Regions from separate parts of the Acidovorax sp. AC410 genome, predicted to be linked through region 3. Evidence: predicted binding sites of a transcription regulator. Region 3 holds the regulator's gene; each other region holds the start of a gene.

What was found. The regulator sigma-54, encoded in region 3, starts transcription at its own class of promoters, with help from an activator protein. The targets are predictions, from matches to a motif close to TGGCANGNAANCTGCTTT.
Region 1: the regulator sigma-54 is predicted to act here: its motif matches at 1,498-1,515, upstream of nirB (nitrite reductase large subunit NirB).
Region 2: the regulator sigma-54 is predicted to act here: its motif matches at 1,280-1,297, upstream of AC0IZS_RS17530 (ANTAR domain-containing response regulator).
Region 4: the regulator sigma-54 is predicted to act here: its motif matches at 1,265-1,282, upstream of AC0IZS_RS10055 (TorF family putative porin).

The regions. Positions count from the first base shown of each region.
Region 1 is NZ_CEEDCG010000001.1:3,814,414-3,817,606, forward strand. It holds gene AC0IZS_RS17665 (ABC transporter ATP-binding protein) at 1-151, shown strand, start outside; gene AC0IZS_RS17670 (ABC transporter permease) at 151-1,356, shown strand; gene nirB (nitrite reductase large subunit NirB) at 1,734-3,193, shown strand, end outside.
Region 2 is NZ_CEEDCG010000001.1:3,780,070-3,783,262, reverse strand. It holds gene AC0IZS_RS17535 (branched-chain amino acid ABC transporter substrate-binding protein) at 1-1,100, opposite strand, end outside; gene AC0IZS_RS17530 (ANTAR domain-containing response regulator) at 1,307-1,933, shown strand; gene AC0IZS_RS17525 (CmpA/NrtA family ABC transporter substrate-binding protein) at 2,371-3,193, shown strand, end outside.
Region 3 is NZ_CEEDCG010000001.1:1,393,947-1,397,139, reverse strand. It holds gene lptB (LPS export ABC transporter ATP-binding protein) at 1-475, shown strand, start outside; gene AC0IZS_RS06475 (RNA polymerase factor sigma-54) at 539-2,140, shown strand; gene AC0IZS_RS06470 (VOC family protein) at 2,148-2,516, opposite strand; gene AC0IZS_RS06465 (hypothetical protein) at 2,516-3,064, opposite strand; gene AC0IZS_RS06460 (glutaredoxin domain-containing protein) at 3,084-3,193, opposite strand, start outside.
Region 4 is NZ_CEEDCG010000001.1:2,170,402-2,173,594, reverse strand. It holds gene AC0IZS_RS10065 (ammonium transporter) at 1-99, opposite strand, end outside; gene glnK (P-II family nitrogen regulator) at 134-472, opposite strand; gene AC0IZS_RS10055 (TorF family putative porin) at 518-1,228, opposite strand; gene AC0IZS_RS10050 (YifB family Mg chelatase-like AAA ATPase) at 1,444-2,979, shown strand; gene AC0IZS_RS10045 (MarR family winged helix-turn-helix transcriptional regulator) at 3,162-3,193, shown strand, end outside.

The DNA.
Region 1 (3,193 bases), 2.4 Mb from region 3:
CGTGCTGATGGTCACGCACGAGGGCGACATGGCCGAGTACGCGCGGCGCATCGTGCGCTTTGTCGATGGCGTGGTGGGCAGCGACGAGCCGAACCCGCACCCGCGCGGCCTGGCCGCTCCCGCTGCAGTGTTGCCGGCGGAGGTGCGCTGATGTTCCTCAGTTCCATCCTGCTGGCGTTGCGCTCAATCCGGCGCAACCTCATGCGCTCCTTCCTGACCATCCTCGGTATCGTGATCGGCGTGAGCGCGGTGATCACCATGGTCACGCTGGGCAATGGTGCCACGGTGTCCATCCAGAACCAGATCTCGGGCCTGGGCACCAACCTGCTGCAGGTGCGCCCCGGCCAGCGCATGGGGCCGGGCGGCGGCACCGGTGCCGCGGCCTTCAAGGACACCGATGCCGATGCCATCGCCCAGCAGATCGGCGGCATCCTGGCCGTGGCGCCCGAGTCGCGTGCGTCCGCCACCGTGGTGGCGGGCGGGCGCAACTGGTCCACCAGCATCATCGGCAGCACCAATGCCTGGCTGCAGACGGGCAATTGGACGCTGCGCATCGGCCGCGAATTCACCGACGATGAGCTGCGCGCCGGCGCTGCGGTTTGCGTGATCGGCGAGACCGTGCGGCGCGAGCTCTACGGCACGCGCGACGCGGTGGGCGAGCAACTGCGCGTGAAGGCCTTCTCGTGCGAGGTGGTGGGCGTTCTGGCCTCCAAGGGGCAGGGCGCCTTCGGCAACGACCAGGACGACACCGTGCTGGTGCCCCTGCGCACCTTGCAGCGCCGTGTGACGGGCAACACCCGCGTGAACACCCTCTTGGTGTCGATGAAGGACGGCAGCGAACCCGAGCGCGTAAAGGCCAGCCTGACCCAGCTGCTGCGCGAGCTGCGCAAGCTCTCCGACACCGATGAGGACAACTTCAACGTGCTCGATACCAAGCAGCTGGGCGAGGCGCTGTCGGGCACCACCAAGGTCATGACCACGCTGCTCGGCGCGGTGGCGGCCGTGAGCCTGCTGGTGGGCGGCATCGGCATCATGAACATCATGCTGGTCAGCGTGACCGAGCGCACCCGCGAGATCGGGCTGCGCCTGGCCATCGGCGCGCTCGAGCGCGAGGTGCTGCTGCAGTTTCTGATCGAGGCCGTGGTGCTGGCGGCGCTGGGCGGGCTCATCGGCATCGTGCTGGCCACGGCCGCGTCGCTGGGGTTGTCGGTGCTGATGGGCGTGCCCTACCTGTTCAACCCGGGCGTGAACCTGCTGTCCTTCGTGTTCTCGGCCGGCATCGGCGTGGTGTTTGGCTACTTCCCCGCGCGCCGGGCCGCGCGCATGGACCCCATCGACGCACTGCGCCACGAGTGAAGCGCCTCCCCGTTGCCGCAGCACCGGGGCAGGGCGGGGGCTCGCCAGGCGCCCGCCCCAAATTGGTGACGTGCTGCACCGCAGCGAGGCGCCCCGAGGGCAAAGCCTGGGCGCGTGGCGATGAATCCCCCTCGAAAAGCCGGGCACGCTTATTGCTGAACACTGGTTGTCCGCCGGTAAAGCTGCCTGCGCACTGATAAACAACCCCTCCGCTAATGATGGCGGAACACCCGGGCAAGCCGCAGCGTCGCAGCGGGCTGCCTGGTAGTTCCAACCCACGCCCGTGGTTCCGCGGAGGGTGCGTTGTGCCACAAGGCACGGCACATCCTGTACCCCTCGATACGGTTCCCCGGGTTCTTGCAGGATGCGCAAGCATGATGAAAATCGTTCTCATTGGCCACGGCATGGTCGGCCACAAGTTCCTCGAAAGCCTGGCCGAAACCGGCATCACCGGCGTCGAAGTCACCGTGCTGTGCGAGGAGCCGCGCCCCGCCTACGACCGCGTGCATTTGTCGGCCTTCTTCAGCGGCACCTCGGCCGATGAGCTCTCCCTGGTCGAGCCCGGCTTTTTCGAGCGCACCGGTTTCACGCTGCGCCTGGCGGCGCGCGCCGCATCGGTGGACCGCCGCACGCGCACCGTGACCACGGCCGATGGCGAGGTGCTGAGCTATGACAAGCTGGTGCTGGCCACCGGCTCCAACCCCTTCGTGCCCCAGGTGCCGGGGCGCGACCGCGAGCACTGCTTCGTCTACCGCACCATCGAAGACCTGGAGGCCATGCAGGCCTCGGGCGCCAAGTCCAAGACCGGCGTGGTCGTGGGCGGCGGCCTGCTGGGCCTGGAGTGCGCCAAGGCCTTGAGCGACATGGGTCTTGAAACCCACGTGGTCGAGTTCGCCCCGCGGCTCATGGCCGTGCAGGTGGACGAGGGCGGCGGCCGCGTGCTGCGCGCCAAGATCGAGGAGCTGGGCGTGCAGGTGCACACCGGCCGCAACACGCAGGAGATCACCGATGGCGCCCGCGCGCGCCACCGCATGGTGTTCGCCGACGGCACCTGGCTGGAGACCGACATGATCGTCTTCTCCGCCGGTATCCGCCCGCGCGATGACCTGGCGCGCCAGAGCCTGCTGGCGGTCGGTCCGCGCGGCGGCGTGGCCATCGACAGTGCATGCCGTACCAGCGACCACGACGTCTACGCCATCGGCGAATGCGCCTCGTGGAACGAGCAGACCTTCGGCCTGGTGGCGCCCGGCTACGACATGGCGCGTGTGGCCGCCCGCCATATCGCAGGCGACGCCGACGCCGCCTTCGTGGGCGCGGACATGAGCACCAAGCTCAAGCTCATGGGCGTGGACGTGGCCAGCATCGGCGACGCGCACGCGAAAACACCGCACAGCCGCACCTGCCAGTACGTGGACGAGCGCCGCCAGGTCTACAAGAAGATCGTCATCAGCGAAGACGGCAAGCAACTGCTGGGCGCGGTGCTGATCGGCGACGCCACCGAATACGGCACCCTGCTGCAGATGGCGCTCAACGGCATCGCGCTGCCCGAGGACCCTGAGTTCCTGATCTTCCCGTCCAGCGACGGCAAGGCCAGACCCGGCCTGGGCGTGGACGCGCTGCCCGACACGGCGCAGATCTGCTCGTGCAACAACGTCACCAAGGGCGGCATCTGCGAGGCCGTGGGCAACGGCGCCTGCACCATCGCCGAGATGAAGGCCTGCACCAAGGCCGGCGCTACCTGCGGCGGCTGCGTGCCCCTGGTGACTCAGGTCATGAAGGCCGAGATGGCGCGCCGCGGCATGGCGGTGAACAACCACATCTGCGAGCATTTCGCGTA
Region 2 (3,193 bases), 2.4 Mb from region 3:
ACGGCGCCATAGCGCTGCTCACCCTTGTCGTCCCAGGTCATGGTGCCAATCACCGGCGCATAGCCGTTGATGCTGTGCATGGCCTTGGTGATGTCCTTGGGGTTGGCGGATTTGGCCTTCTGGATCGCGGCCGACAGCACGTAGGTGCTGTCGTAGCTGTAGTGGCCGCCGTAGGCCGGCGGCTTCTTGAACTCGGCCACATACTTTTCGAGGAAGGGCTTGCCGGTGGTGAACTCCTTGGCCTCCAGCACGGGCGAGGTGGCGTAAATGCCTTCCACGATGCCGGCGCCCTTGGCCATGTCGGTGGTCTTGATGGTGTCGCCACCCAAGAGGCGCACCTTGGTGTGGTCAACCTTCTTGAGCGCCTCCAGCAGGGCAATGGCCTGGAAGTCATTGAGGGTGGAGACGATGACCTCGACCTTGGCGGCCTTGAGCTCACCGGCCAGGGCATCGAAGGCGGTGGTCTTGTCGTCGAAGGACTTGCGCACCACGACTTCCTTTTTCTCCGCCTTGAGCTGCTCGGCCGCGCCGTCGGCCAGGCCCTTGCCGTAGGGGGTGCCGTCGTCCAGCGCTGCGTAGCGGCTGGCGCCCAGCTGCGTGGCGGCGAACGAGCCGATGGCGCGCGCCTGCAGCGTGTCGTTGGCCACCATGCGGAAGGTGGTGGGAAAGCCCAGCTGGGTGAACTTGGGGTTGGTGGAGATGGCGATCTGCGGAATGTCCTTGGCCGCGTAGATGGGTGCCGTCTCGATGCTCACGCCCGAATTCAGGTGGCCGATGACCGCTACCACGCCGGCATCCACCAGTTGCTGGGCCACGGTCTTGCCGGTGGCAGCGTCGGCCTTGTCGTCCACGGACACCACCTCCAGTGTCACGCGCTTGCCGTCCACGGTGTAGCCGCCCTTGTTGAGTTCGGCCACGGCCAGGTTCACCCCGTTGAGCAAGTCCTGCCCCAGGGCGGCCAGGGGCCCGCTCAGGGGCTGGGCCACCCCGATCTTGATGGTGTCGGGCACTTTGCCGCAACCCGCCAACAGGGCGGTGGCGGCCACAGCGGTAAAGGCCAGGCTGGCCGAGAATCGGCGCCGGTCGATGGGCAGGTTCATGCAGGAAGCTCCATATCAGTATGTCAATGTGACCGGATGTATATGCGACGCCGCGAAGAGGCGCTATCGGGTATGCCCTCCCAATACACACTCTATTAGCAAGTTTCAGGCCCCCGCCGCCATTGGCCCTTCAAAAGCAGGGTAGACCCCTGTCCGCACCAGCCCGGCGCACCAATTTGTGGCGCAAATCTTGCTATGCTGACGGCATGAATGAGGCCTTGCGCATAGTGGTGGTCGCCCCCGATCTGGCGGTTGCCGACCCCGACGACGAGCACGCCCTGCTGCAGGCAGAGCGCTCGCGGGCGCTGCGCATTGGCCTGCTGGAAAACAACTTCAACCTGGTGGCCACGCTGCCGGCCGACGTGTTCCTGAGCGAGCGCCTGGCGCAATTGCAGCCGGACCTCATCATCGTGGACGCCGAAAGCGAAGCACGCGATGCCCTGGAGCATGTGGTGATGGCCACGCGCAACGAGCGCCGCCCCATCGTCATGTTCACCAACGACGAGGACACCTCGCACGTGAAGGCGGCCGTGGCGGCCGGTGTGTCGGCCTACATCGTGGCGGGCCTGGCGCCCCAGCGCATCCGCCCCATCCTGGACGTGGCGATGGCACGCTTCCAGCACGAGCAGGCGCTGCGCGCCGAGCTGGCCGACGCCAAGACCGAGCTCAAGGACCGCAAGACCATCGACCGCGCCAAGGGCCTGCTGATGGAACGCCAGGGCCTGACCGAGCAGGCCGCCTATGAAAAACTGCGCAAGACGGCCATGGACAAGGGCCTCAAACTGGTCGACGTCGCGCAGCGCATGCTCGACGTGGCCGATCTGCTGGGCTGACAAGGCCCCCGCTGCGCACGCTGCCACTGCAGCAGACGCGTTTCACGCCGGACGCACTGCACCACTCCCACCCCTGCCCTGGCACAGCACGGCCCGCGATGGTGCATCGCACAACACCTGTGCGATCAAAGACGGTGCATGGCTTGCGCGCTTTCATGAAGCAGCCGCCTGACCATCCCATTTTGATTCGATAGTTAGCTATCAAAAACAGAGCATCCTGGCAGATCACAGGGCTGGCACAAGGCTTGCATTACCTGGACAAGACCAACGAAGGTCTTCGATGAGCGGTATCCACCCAATGGCGGGCAGGTACCCCTCGCCACCGGACACAGGCGTCCCACCCGCGCTCGGCGCTGCGTGACTTTCTTTGTGAAGTTGCAGCAGCCCAGGCGCAGGGGGGACGCCTTTTTTGTTTTTCACGCCACCAGGGAAGCACCATGACCGATCTGCTCAAAACCAGTCTCAACCGCCGCACCGTGCTGCAGGCCGCCACCGTGGGCGCCGTGGGTGTGAGCCCGGCCCTGCGCGCACTCGTCCACGCACAGGGCTCCGACGCCCCCGAGAAGAAGGAAGTGAAGATCGGCTTCATCCCGCTGACCGACTGCGCCAGCGTGGTGATGGCCTCGGTGCTGGGCATCGACAAGAAGTACGGCGTGACCATCATCCCCACCAAGGAGGCGAGCTGGGCCGGCGTGCGCGACAAGCTGGTCAACGGCGAGCTCGACTTTGCCCATGTGCTCTACGGCCTGGTGTATGGCGTACACCTGGGCCTGGCCGGCCCCAAGAAGGACATGGCCGTGCTGATGAACCTGAACCAGAACGGCCAGGCCATCACACTGTCCAAGAAGCTGGCCGACAAGGGCGCCGTCAACGGCGCCGGCCTGGCCAAGCTCATGGCCAGCGAAAAGCGCGAGTACACCTTCGCCCAGACCTTCCCCACCGGCACGCACGCCATGTGGCTGTACTACTGGCTCGCCGCGCACGGCATCGACCCGATGAAGGATGCCAAGGTCATCACCGTACCGCCACCGCAGATGGTGGCCAACATGCGCGTGGGCAACATGGACGGTTTCTGCGTGGGCGAGCCCTGGAACCACCGCGCCATCATGGACGGCATCGGCGTGACCGCCACCACCACGCAGGACATCTGGAAGGACCACCCCGAAAAGGTGCTGGGCACGACCTCGGAGTTCGTGCAGAAGTACCCCAACACGGCGCGTGCCGTGACGGCCGCCATCCTGGAAGCCGGCCGCTGGATCG
Region 3 (3,193 bases):
TTTCCGCAAGCTCACGGTCGAGGAGAACGTGCGCGCCGTGCTTGAGCTGCAGCGCGGCGAGGACGGCCAGCCGCTGCCGCGCCAGGCCATTGAGGAGCGCCTCACGGCGCTGCTCACGGAACTGCGCGTGGAGCACCTGCGCGCCTCGCCCGCGCTGGCCCTGTCCGGCGGCGAACGTCGCCGCGTGGAGATCGCCCGCGCGCTGGCCACGCAGCCGCGCTTCATCCTGCTGGACGAGCCCTTTGCCGGCATTGACCCCATCGCGGTGATCGAGATCCAGCGCATCATCGGCTTCCTCAAGGCGCGCGGCATCGGCGTGCTCATCACCGACCACAACGTGCGCGAGACGCTGGGCATCTGCGACCACGCCTTCATCATCAGCGATGGCCACGTGCTGGCCCAGGGTACCCCCTCCGAAATCGTCGACAACGCCGAAGTGCGCCGGGTGTACCTGGGTGAACACTTCCGCATGTAGCAGACCGATGGACCACCTGTTCGCCATGCACCTGCCTTCGTGGCAGTCCCCGGGGGCTGTGCGATGAAGCCCGGCCTGTCACTGCGCGTATCGCAGCACCTGGCGCTCACGCCCCAGCTGCAGCAGTCCATCCGGTTGCTGCAACTGTCCACGCTGGAGCTGGGCCAGGAGGTCGAGCAGATGCTCGACGAAAACCCGTTCCTTGAACGCAATGCCGACGAGGCCCCGCGCGAGGAGTTTGGCGTGGACACGGCCGACGCGCCCGCGCAGCCGGACGACTACAGTTCCGACGATGCGGTCTACTCCAGTGCCCCGGGCTCCAGCACGTCGACCGAGACCCCGGCCGACAGCCCGCAGGGCGATGCGGAAGTGGGCAGCAGTGCGGGCGACGAGCCCGACTGGAGCGGCGATGGCACCGTGGACGTGTCCCCCAACGATGCCGAGTGGGGTGGCGATGCGCCGGCCCGCAACCGCAATGATTCGGAGGGCGACGAGGCCGATGCCACCGAACTGGCCCGCACGCACGAATCGCTCACCGCCTTCCTGCACCGCCAGGCCCTGTCGCTGCGGCTGTCCGAGGTGGACCGCGCGGCGCTGCGCTTCCTGATCGAATCGCTCAACGACGATGGCTACCTCGAGGACCCGCTCGAAGAGCTGGCCATCGCCCTGGCCGGCCCCGACGACCTGGAGCAGATCGAAGAGCTGGTGCATCGCTTCACCGTGGCGCTGCGCCTGCTGCAGAGCCTGGAGCCCGTGGGCGTGGGTGCGCGTGGCCTGGGTGAATGCCTCACACTGCAGCTCACGGCCCTGGCGGCCGACGAAGACAGCGAGCTCGACCCTGACACCGTGCAGACCGCGCTGCGCGTGTGCCAGCAGCCGCTGGAGATGCTGGCGCGCCGCGACATCCGCCGCCTCACGCAGCTGTGCGGCGACGGCGAGGAGCGCACGCGCGCCGCCATGGCCCTGATCGCGCGGCTGGAGCCGCGCCCCGGGCGCAAGTTCGTCGACGTGGAGCGCAACATCATCGTGCCCGACGTCATCGTGCGCAAGGCCGGGCGGGCCAATGGCCGCGACGGCCAGCACAACTTCATCGTGGCCCTGAACCCCGACGTGATGCCGCGCCTGCGCGTACACGACATCTACGCCGGCGCCCTGCGCGGCCACAAGGGCGGCGAGGGCCACCAGGCCATGCAGCAGCGGTTGCAGGAGGCGCGCTGGTTCATCAAGAACATCCAGCAGCGCTTCGACACCATCCTGCGCGTCTCGCGCGCCATCGTCGAGCGGCAAAAGAGCTTTTTCACCCATGGCGAGCTGGCCATGCGCCCGCTGGTGCTGCGCGACATCGCCGACGAGCTGGGCCTGCACGAGTCCACCATCAGCCGCGTGACCACGGCCAAGTACATGTCCACGCCCATCGGCACCTACGAGCTCAAGTATTTCTTCGGTTCGGGCCTGGGCACCGAAACCGGCGGCAACGCATCGAGCACGGCCGTGCGCGCCCTCATCAAGCAGTTCGTGGCGGCCGAAAGCCCGGCCAAGCCGCTCTCGGACAGCCAGATCGCAGAGATGCTCAAGGAGCAGGGCATCGAATGCGCACGCCGCACCGTGGCCAAGTACCGCGAGGCGCTCAAGATCGCGCCGGCCAACCTGCGCAAGGCGCTCTGATCCGCTGTCAGCCTGGCTGGCGGAACGCCCGGCTGGAGATGCTGACGGCATTGCCGTCCGGGTCCTTGGCATTGGCGAACGCATAGCCATTGGCCTGGTGCGTGCTGCCGAAGGCCAGGCCCTGTGCCAGCGCACGGACCTTGAAGGCTTCCACGTCCGGCACATGAAAGCACAGCTTCACCCCCGCCTGGCCGAGCTTCACGCTCTTGGCCGCCTGGTGGACCAGGATGCTGGCCCCTCCGTCCGGGGCCTGGAGCTCGATCAGGCCCTCCACCACGTCCCCAGTGGTCTCAAGACCGAAGTGCGTGCGGTAGAACGCTGCGCTGCGCTGCATGTCGCGCGCGTAGACCATCACGGTGCCGAGGATGGGGGGCATCAGGGCGCTTTCGAGGCCGGTGCGCGCCGCAGCGAGCGCAGCAACTCCAGCGCCTGGGCCACAGGCTCCTGCGGAGCGCCGTTGACGAGCACCGTGAAGGTCACGCGCAGCTCGTTCATGCCCAGCATGCCCTGGGTCAGGTGCTTGTAGCCGTCCGGCTCGGGGGCGCGGTCGGTGGCCGAGAAGTAGTAGCCCATCTTGCCCACGGCGCCCAGGTCCTTGAGGGGCAGATCGCTCTCGACGGCCTTGGGCTGGGCCCGGGTGGCACCCGCCTGCACCAGCCCCCGCAATTCGTCGGCCGTGGGGCCCCTGGGCGCACTGCCCACAGGCCAGATGGGCGTGATAAGCATCTGCAACGCCTTGGCGTCAGGGCCGCTGATGGCCACCGAGGGCGGCAACTCCCCGTGCGGGCGGCGCACCTGGGCGCGCCATTGCGCGGGCAGGTCGATCACCAGGTCATCGCGGCCGGGCAGGGGAACGCGCAGTTCTTCGGCGAGAACGGGCAGGCACAGGGCAAAGGCCATTGAAGCGAGTACGGTGCGGAGCATGGAGCGAAAGAGGAGGGGGTTATTGGCGTTTGGCAAAGACGGCGTCGTAGGACGGGGCGCTGAAGCCGTTCACCCGCTGGCCATTGGTGAGCAGCACCGGCACGCCGCGCGCACCCAGTTGCGCAAAGG
Region 4 (3,193 bases), 780 kb from region 3:
CGATGCCGCGGCATCGGCCGCAGGTGCCTGGGCCAGCGACAGTCCACCGACCGACAGCAGGCTCAACCCCAGGATGAAGGAAGCAAGCAATTTTTTCATGGCTTTTTTTCTCTTGTGTGTGATGCGGCGTGCCTTAGAGGGCTTCCTTGCCGGTTTCGCCGGTGCGGATGCGCACCACCTGCTCGAGGTGCGTCACGAAAATCTTGCCGTCGCCGATCTTGCCGGTGCGTGCAGCGGCCTCGATGGCTTCGATCACCCGGTCCACCAGTTCGTCCGCCACGGCGGCTTCGATCTTGACCTTGGGCAGGAAGTCGACCACGTACTCCGCACCGCGGTACAGCTCCGTGTGGCCCTTCTGGCGCCCGAAGCCCTTGACCTCGGTCACCGTAATCCCCTGGACCCCGATGTCCGACAGGGCTTCACGCACCTCGTCGAGCTTGAAGGGCTTGATGATGGCTGTCACCATTTTCATTTTTGGTTCCTCCGGGAAGGGGCGCACCATGCGCCCCTGAAAGATTTACAGGGTTTTGGTCAGCGAGACGATCACGCGCGACTTGTTGACGGGGCCGAAGAAGTCCTTCTTGGTGGCGCCCACCACGGCAGCGCCCAGCGACAGGCCCGAACCGAAGTCATAGGCACCACCGACGCTGTAGTCCAGATAGTTGGGGGCAGCGATATCGCCACCAAAGCGCGTGTAGCCCACCGAGGCCTTGGCGGTGATCTTGGGCGCCACTTCCTGCGCGAAGGCCAGGTTCAGGTAGCCGGTGTTGCGGCCCTTGAAGCCGGGACCGGCGTAGGCGAAGTAGTCCTTGGACAGGGTGTGCGAGTACTTGGCCGTCACCGGGCCGAAGGTGGCCGCGCCGTAGACTTCGGTGGTGTTGCCGTTGCTGTTGCCGGGGTAGATGTAGGTCAGCAGGCCCACGTCCAGGTCCACCGAGCCGGCCTTGAACTTGTAGCCGCCATAGATGTCGGACTCGATGGAGTTGCCCGAGAGCCAGTCGACGCTGGAGTTCCAGTTGCCGACATAGAAACCGGACTCGCCGAAGGCGTAGTCGAAACCGCCCTGGATCGCGGGCTTGACGGCCTTGACCTTGGAGACATCCTGGTCCTGGCCACGGAACTTGTAGTTGGTGGTCAGGCTGACGTTGCCAGTCAGCTGGGCGCTGGCCAGCAGGGGCAGGGTTGCGACAAGGGCAGCGCCCAGGAACTTGATGGATGCGCGGGTCATGTTTCCTCCGGTTGGACAAAGTAGGGACAAGCGCTTTAAGCATGGACCGTGCCACGCGCTACCAACGCGCCGTGGCACCTGGGGGCGGGACAGATGGGGATTCCCTATTAAAGTGAGGGTTGAGGGGATGGCACGACCGCACTGCGATGGTGCAACCGTGACGCATTTCACGCAAGTCCGCTGTAGAACGCACCCATCTGGGGAGAAAGTCATCCATGAGTCTTGCTTTGGTGCAAAGCCGCGCCCTTCTGGGGCTGCAGGCACCGGCCGTCACCGTTGAAGTGCACCTGGCCAATGGCCTGCCCAGCTTCACCCTGGTGGGCCTGGCCGAGGTGGAGGTGAAAGAGGCACGCGAGCGGGTGCGCTCGGCGCTGCAGAACGCCGGGCTGGAGTTCCCCCACAACAAGCGCATCACGGTGAACCTTGCCCCCGCCGACCTGCCCAAGGACTCGGGTCGGTTCGACTTGCCCATCGCGCTGGGCATCCTCGCCGCGAGCGGGCAGATCGATGGCAGCCGTCTGGCGGGCCATGAGTTTGCCGGGGAGCTCTCGCTCTCGGGTGAGTTGCGCCCCGTACGCGGCGCGCTGGCCACCAGCCTGGCGCTGCAAACCCAGCAGATCAGCGCCCAACTGGTGCTGCCCCCTGGCAGTGCCGAGGAAGCCGCCCTGGTCCCCGACGCCCAGGTGGTGCGCGCGCGCCACCTGCTCGACGTGGTGCGCGCCTTTCTGCCGCCGGGCACGCCCGCCCCGGAAGGGGACGACGACGGTTTCACGCGCCTGCAGCCCACACCCATGGTCACCGGGCTGCAGGGCCCCGACATGGCCGACGTGAAGGGCCAGGCCATGGCCAAGCGCGCGCTGGAGATCGCCGCGGCCGGCGGCCACAGCGCCCTCATGGCCGGCCCACCGGGCTCGGGCAAGTCCATGCTCGCACAGCGCTTTGCCGGCCTGCTGCCGCCCATGACGGTGCAGGAGGCACTGGAGAGCGCCGCCATCTCCAGCCTGGCCGGCCGCTTCAGCCCCGAACACTGGGGACTGCGTCCCACGGGGCAACCTCATCACACGGCCAGTGCCGTGGCGCTGGTAGGGGGAGGTTCGCCGCCACGGCCTGGCGAGATATCGCTGGCGCACCATGGTGTGCTCTTCCTCGACGAATTTCCCGAGTTCACCAGGGCTGCGCTGGAGGCGCTGCGCGAACCCCTGGAAACCGGCCACATCACGATCTCCCGCGCGGCGCAGCGCGCCGATTTTCCGGCCCGCTTTCAGATGGTGGCGGCCATGAACCCCTGTCCCTGCGGTTTTCTCGGATCCACCCAGCGCGCCTGCCGCTGCACGCCCGACCAGATCTCGCGCTACCAGGGCAAGCTCAGCGGCCCGCTGCTGGACCGCATCGACCTGCATGTGGAGGTGCCCGCCGTGCCTTCGGAGCAATTGCTCAAGGCGCCGCCCGGCGAATCCAGCGCCGCCATCCGCGAGCGCGTGGTGCAGGCCCGGGCCCGGGCGCTGGCACGCCAGGGCAAGACCAACCAGGCCCTGCAGGGCCAGGAGATCGACGAACACCTGCACCTCGACGATGCAGCCGCCAAGTTCCTCAATACCGCGGCCGCGCGCCTGGGCTGGTCGGCGCGCAGTACGCACCGCGCGCTCAAGGTGGCGCGCACCATTGCCGACCTGGCCGGTGCCGAGGCCACCGCTGTCGGCCACGTGGCCGAGGCAGTTCAATACCGCCGTGTGCTGCGCAGTCAGACGTGAAGACCCCCTGAGTCGCTTCGCGCCTTCCCCCTGGAAGGGGGACGCCCCCAGCGCGGCGGGGCGGCCCTTGCGCGGGGGCACTGGCCCAGGCCATGCCAACTTCCAAGGCCGCGGGAAACGCAAGGCAGATGTCTTCGGGGACGCCGTTATAGTTCTCATCCAGCCCTTCCAGCATCATTCCCATGGCCAGCGCTTCCTCCCCCACCCTCGCACC